DNA from 2 places in the Priestia sp. FSL W8-0001 genome. Region 2 is predicted to be linked to the other one. Evidence: a T-box and tRNA genes for the amino acid it is inferred to sense, from the RefSeq annotation. Region 2 holds a T-box; the other holds one or more tRNA genes.
The links. A T-box is a leader RNA that pairs with one kind of tRNA and senses whether it is charged. The one in region 2 lies ahead of serS (serine--tRNA ligase), so its partner is inferred to be a tRNA-Ser.
Positions count from the first base shown of each region.

Region 1: it encodes a tRNA-Ser, which carries the amino acid that the T-box ahead of serS (serine--tRNA ligase) is inferred to sense. The anticodon was not compared.

Region 1 is NZ_JBBPAL010000001.1:3,205,878-3,209,286, forward strand. Features, by position in the region: gene MKZ18_RS16965 (MFS transporter) at 1-411, opposite strand, end outside; gene sodA (superoxide dismutase SodA) at 532-1,140, opposite strand; tRNA gene MKZ18_RS16975 (tRNA-Ser) at 1,367-1,459, opposite strand; tRNA gene MKZ18_RS16980 (tRNA-Ile) at 1,470-1,546, opposite strand; tRNA gene MKZ18_RS16985 (tRNA-Asn) at 1,548-1,622, opposite strand; tRNA gene MKZ18_RS16990 (tRNA-Met) at 1,656-1,729, opposite strand; tRNA gene MKZ18_RS16995 (tRNA-Asn) at 1,731-1,805, opposite strand; gene MKZ18_RS17000 (DUF456 domain-containing protein) at 1,871-2,353, opposite strand; gene MKZ18_RS17005 (Na/Pi cotransporter family protein) at 2,482-3,409, opposite strand, start outside.
Region 2 is NZ_JBBPAL010000001.1:20,092-23,500, reverse strand. Features, by position in the region: gene serS (serine--tRNA ligase) at 1-1,252, opposite strand, end outside; T-box leader at 1,307-1,524, opposite strand; gene pdxT (pyridoxal 5'-phosphate synthase glutaminase subunit PdxT) at 1,586-2,173, opposite strand; gene pdxS (pyridoxal 5'-phosphate synthase lyase subunit PdxS) at 2,195-3,082, opposite strand; gene MKZ18_RS00075 (serine hydrolase) at 3,285-3,409, opposite strand, start outside.

The DNA.
Region 1 (3,409 bases), 3.2 Mb from region 2:
ATCAGGTTCTGTAATTTCAAACGTTAACACGTTAAATGCTAACCAATAAAATCCATACCCTATTCCTAAAAGAGCACCGAGAAGAATTAAAAATTCATCGGCACGGTCGCCTACCATCAACACCACGATATAGAAAACAGATAGAAACGAAACACCTAATCGAAGCACAACGACTCGATCAATTTTTTTAGCCCACCTTCCTGCTAAAATAAAGGTTAATGGCTGAAAGATAACAATGACTAAATTATAAATCGCTAAAGCAGAAAACTCTCCTGTTTGTTTCCATAAATACACGTTTACAAATGAATTTGAAATTGAAATGGCTAAAGCATATAGCCCTCCAATGATAAGTAATAACAATAAATCTTTATTAACTTCTACATCTCCAACAACTTTTTTTAATAAAGGCATATAAAAAACTCCTTTTCTCTTCTACCCCTAGTGTGTGAAAAAGAAAAGGAGATATGTAAAAGAATTGGAAAACAAAAAAACCAGTAAAGGCAATAATTGCTTTACTGGTTTTTTCTCTCATTATTTTGCTGCTGCGTAGCGTTTTGCAACTTCGTCCCATTTAATTACATTAAAGAATGCTGAAATGTAATCTGGACGACGGTTTTGGTAGTTTAAGTAGTAAGCATGCTCCCAAACGTCTAGTCCTAGGATTGGTGTTTTACCTTCCATTAGTGGGCTATCTTGGTTTGGTGTACTTGTTACTTCTAATTCACCGTTGTTTACAACTAACCAAGCCCAGCCAGAACCGAAGCGTGTAGTTGCTGCTTTAGCGAATGCATCTTTGAATGCGTCAAAGCTTCCAAACTTACTGCTAATTGCGTCTGCTAACTCGCCTGTTGGCTCGCCGCCACCGTTAGGGCAAAGAATTGTCCAGAATAATGAGTGGTTAGCATGTCCACCACCATTGTTACGTACTGCTGTACGGATATCTTCTGGTACAGCATCCATATTTGAGATTAACTCTTCAACACTTTTAGAAGCTAAATCAGCTTTTCCTTCTACTGCTGCGTTTAAGTTTGTAACGTAAGTGTTATGGTGTTTCGTATGGTGAATGTTCATCGTTTCTTTGTCGATGTGTGGTTCAAGTGCATCATATGCATAAGGTAATTGTGGTAATTCGTAAGCCATGGGTAATTCCTCCTTTAAAATATGTACCTAATTTGGTGAAAGAAAATTCACCTCATGTTTTTAGATTAGCAAATTTAACCTACGCTTTCAATGAAAAAGCATTTAATCATCACTTATATTTACCTGTTTCCCACTGTCTATCCTATTTAAACGTAAAATTTTATTTGAAAACAAAATAAAAAATCTTTCTTCACAATTGTAAAGAAAGATTAATCAACAATATGTATGGCGGAGGAAGAGGGATTCGAACCCCCGCGGGCTTTAACACCCCTGTCGGTTTTCAAGACCGATCCCTTCAGCCGGACTTGGGTATTCCTCCAACCTTTTCATGGTGGACCCTGCAGGACTCGAACCTGCGACCGGACGGTTATGAGCCGTCTGCTCTAACCAGCTGAGCTAAGGGTCCTTGGCTCCACAGGTAGGACTCGAACCTACGACCGATCGGTTAACAGCCGATTGCTCTACCACTGAGCTACTGTGGAATAATAGTATGTATGCTTTGTCACTTAAAGGAATAGCGGCGGAGGGGATCGAACCCCCGACCTCACGGGTATGAACCGTACGCTCTAGCCAGCTGAGCTACACCGCCATGGCTCCACAGGTAGGACTCGAACCTACGACCGATCGGTTAACAGCCGATTGCTCTACCACTGAGCTACTGTGGAACGATATAACATTTATTAGCGACATTAAAAATTTAACATGCTTTTAATTAAAAGTCAACAAATTATTATAAAACAACGATAAGAAAGTAAATGATCATTGCCGCCTGTATAATTCCTTTTGAAATAGCACCGCTGAAAAAGCCAACTAACGATCCAAAACCAATCTTTATAGCATTTTGAAAATTCGTACGGTGTACAACTAACTCACCAATCACCGCCCCTAAAAATGGGCCAATTAATATACCAAGCCCAGGAATTAAGAATGGACCAACCAACAATCCAATGGTGCTTCCCCAAATACCCGCTTTTGTTCCACCGAACTTTTTAACACCAATTAGATTTGCCAAATAATCAGCGGCAAAAAGTGCTGCCACAAGCAGACCTTGAATAAGCACAAACAAGAAAGTATATGGTTCAAAACTATAGAAAAACCCGTACAATAAAAATCCAAGTGCTACAAACAGTACGCTTGGAATAATAGGATAGACTAATCCAATAAATGATACAACAAAACAAATTGCAATGAGTGTCCAATATAAAAAGTCCAACTTAACACGTTTCCTTTCATCTCAATCTCTATTTACTATTATTATCAAACAGTATACACTGTAACAACTTTTTTGATAATAATATTCCATAAAAAAGAGCAACTCGTTAACGAGTCGCTCTTTCTAGCTTATTGAGATTTTTGAGTCACACTCTTTTGATTTTCTCCTAACACTGCTTCTGCAATATTAACTGCGTGATCTCCAATACGCTCTAAGTTACTAATAATGTCAACAAATACAATACCAGCTGAGCCTGTGCAAGCACCTTCGTTTAAGCGTAAAATATGCTTTTTACGAAGTGAACGCTCCATGCTGTCGATTTGATCTTCTTGTTGCATTACGTGAACAGCTTTTTCACGATCGTTGTTCTCTAGTGCTGCAACAGCTTCTTTAACTGTTGAAATTGTTAGTTCAAACATTTCTGCTAAATCTTTATTAGCTTCAGATGTTACCTTTACTTTGTTAGTAATTTGATAATCAACAAGCTCTACGATATTTTCAAAATGATCTCCAATACGTTCAATATCACGAGCCGTGTCTAACAGCATTGAATGCTCTTCACTTTCTGAAGCTGACATAGAAGAAGAAGAAAGTAAAATTAAATAGTTAGTAATTTTTTTATCTAAATTGTTAATGGCATCTTCAATTTGTAAAGCCATATCAGAATGCTTATGTTGCTTCGTTTTCAAATAATTGTTTGCTTCTTCTAATCCAATTGTTGAGAATTGCCCCATACGAACGAGCTCTTCTTTTGCTTGTCCTAACGCAATTGATGGTGATTGTTCAATAAAAACTGGATCTAGATGTTTCGGTTTAAAGTCAACTAACGCATCGTCTCCAGGAATTACTTTTGTTACGATTAAAGCCAATAATCCAATAAACGGAAATTGAATAATAGTATTCGTGATGTTAAACGTTCCGTGTGCAAAAGCTATCGTCATCTCTGGGTTTAATGCTAATGTATCTTGTAAATATAAAACAAACTTTGTGAACAGCGGTAAAATAATTAAGAAGATAACTGTTCCAATAATATTGAACATTACATGAGTTAACGCT
Region 2 (3,409 bases):
CCATGTAAGGACGTAATACTTTTGGAATAACAACTGAACCATCTTCCTGTTGATAGTTCTCTAAAATTGCAGCCACTGTACGCCCAATCGCTAATCCAGATCCATTTAATGTGTGTACGTATTCTGGTTTCCCTTTTGCCTCGCGGCGGAAGCGAATATTAGCTCTTCGCGCTTGGAAACTTTCAAAGTTTGAACAAGAAGAAATTTCACGATATGACTCATAGCTTGGAATCCACACTTCAATATCGTATTTTTTAGCTGCTGTAAATCCTAAGTCTCCAGTACACATGCTTAAAACACGGTATGGCAGTTCTAACAACTGTAATACTTTTTCAGCATGTCCTGTCAGATTTTCAAGCTCAGCGTAAGAATCTTCTGGTTTTACAAAACGAACTAGCTCTACTTTGTTAAATTGATGCTGACGAATTAGTCCACGTGTATCTCTACCAGCTGAACCTGCTTCTGATCTAAAACATGCGCTGTATGCTGTATAAGCTAATGGTAATTGGTCTCCATTAATGATTTCATCACGGTGTAGATTAGTTACGGGAACTTCAGCCGTTGGGATTAAGAAATAGTCTTCCTCTTTAATTTTAAAAGCATCTTCTTCAAACTTAGGAAGCTGCCCTGTTCCTGTCATGCTTGTACGATTAACCATATATGGAGGAAGAATTTCTTCATATCCATGCTCATCCATGTGTAAGTCCATCATAAAGTTGATTAAGGCACGTTCCAAACGAGCTCCTAGGCCTTTATAAAACACGAAACGGCTTCCCGTTACCTTTGCTGCACGTTCAAAGTCTAAAATATTTAAATCTGTTCCTAGATCCCAGTGTGGCTTCGGCTCAAAATTAAATTGACGAACCTCTCCCCATTTTCTAATTTCTACATTTTCATCTTCCGTTTCACCAACTGGAACACTCTCATGTGGAATATTAGGGATTGAAAGTAATAGTTGTTCTAATTCTGTTTCTACAGTACGAAGACGCTCATCTAACTCTTTAATTTTGTCTCCTACTTGACGCATTTCTAAAATCATACTATCTGCATCTTGCTTTTCACGTTTTAATTGAGCAATTTGTTGAGACACTTCATTACGCTTACTCTTTAATTCCTCAGTTTGAACTAATAGCTGTCTGCGCTCTACATCTAACTCTTCAAAGCGCCCAAGATCTGATAAATCTTCTCCGCGGAACTTTAATTTTTCTTTTACTTCTTCAAGATTAGCTCGTAAAACCTTTACGTCTAACATCTATTTACCTCCTTATTTGTATAAAATGGGCAAAATAAAAACTCCCATCCCTATAAAAGGGACGAGAGTTTAGCCCGCGTTGCCACCCTAGTTGAAGGCTCATAAATAAACCTTCCTCTTCAGTCAGATAACGGAATGAACCGAAGCTATCTACTTACTGTTTCAATAGCTTGCTCCAGGATGGATTCGTAAAGGCTAAACATCGATTTTCACCAACCATCGACTCTCTAAAGTTTAACTTCTTTACTACTATTTCCTATCAACGCTTTATACTTTTCAACATTGTAATTAATAATCATAATGTACTACAAGTCTATACAAGTTGCAATTGGTTTATACAGGTTTTTTCAGAGACTCTTTCACCATGTCGATAAAATACTCTGTCATACGATGGTCATCCGTTAATTCTGGATGAAACGAACACCCTAAAAATTGTCCCTGTTTTGCAGCTACGATACGATCATCATGAATAGATAGGACTTCCACGTTCTCACCGACTTCTACAATATGAGGCGCACGAATAAATACTCCAATAAAATCATCTGCAACTTCTTTTATATTTAATTTCGCCTCAAAGCTCTCACGTTGGCGACCAAAAGAATTTCGAGCCACCTTAATATTCATAACACCTAAATGAGGCTCATCATAGTCTACAATTTCGCCTGCTAGTAAGATTAGACCAGCACAAGTCCCAAAGATTGGTTTGCCACTTTTAGCAAATTGGCGCAGTGAATCCATAAAGTCATATTTATCAATCAGACGTCTCATTGCCGTACTTTCTCCACCTGGTAAAATGAGCCCGTCCACTTCTTCTAGCTGTTCTACTTTTTTAATAATAATCGCTTCAGCCCCTGTTGCTTCCACTGAATGCGCATGCTCTCTAAATGCACCTTGTAGTCCTAAAACTCCAACCTTCACCATGCTGTTAAAACTCCCTTACTGTTACCAGCCACGCTCTTGCATGCGATTTTCTGGTAATAATGTTGAGATTTCAATACCTTTCATTGCATTTCCTAATCCTTTAGAAAGCTTTGCAATTAACTCATAATCTTCATAATGCGTTGTTACTTCTACGATTGAACGAGCAAATTTTTCTGGATTATCAGACTTAAAGATACCAGAACCTACAAACACTCCATCTGCTCCTAATTGCATCATTAATGCCGCATCTGCTGGTGTTGCAACGCCACCTGCAGCAAAGTTAACCACTGGAAGGCGACCTTCACGCTTGATTTGTAATAATAGCTCATAAGGTGCACCTAGTAGCTTTGCTTCCGTCATTAACTCAGCTTCGTCCATACCCACTACTTTACGTACTTGTGCGTTCACTTGACGCATATGACGTACAGCTTCTACAATGTTCCCTGTACCTGGTTCACCTTTTGTACGAAGCATAGCAGCGCCTTCTGCAATACGACGTGCAGCTTCGCCTAAATCGCGGCAACCACAAACAAATGGTACTGTAAACGTATTTTTATTCAAATGAAATTCTTCATCTGCTGGTGTTAATACTTCACTTTCATCAATATAGTCTACGCCCATTGCTTCTAAAACACGCGCTTCTACAATGTGACCGATACGTGCTTTAGCCATTACCGGAATTGAAACAGCATTCATAACTTCTTCGACAATTGTCGGATCTGCCATGCGAGATACGCCACCTGCAGCACGAATGTCTGCTGGTACACGTTCTAATGCCATAACTGCAACTGCTCCTGCTGCTTCTGCAATCTTTGCTTGTTCAGCATTAACAACGTCCATAATAACGCCGCCCTTTTGCATTTCCGCCATTCCGCGTTTTACTCTGTCAGTACCTGTAATGTTACTCATGTTTGTCTTCCCCCAGTATAGTTGTATTACACATAATCAATAAATTATGTATACAAAATTCAAAACTTATTGTCTATTTTACCTTATTTTCTGAAAAAATCCTATTAAAATTGTGTAGTTTGAAAAACTTGTCTAAAAAAAGAAGATACTAAATGCAACAAAAATCTTGCTTTAGTATCTCCTTTTATAAATGGTTTATGAATTAAAACCAATTCTTAATATTAGCGGCTGCATCAGACCATACACCTACAAAGAAATCACCTATACTTCGTATTGCTAAAACAAACCAGTTAGCCTTTTCAATCGTAGTATCTGCAACGACAGGCA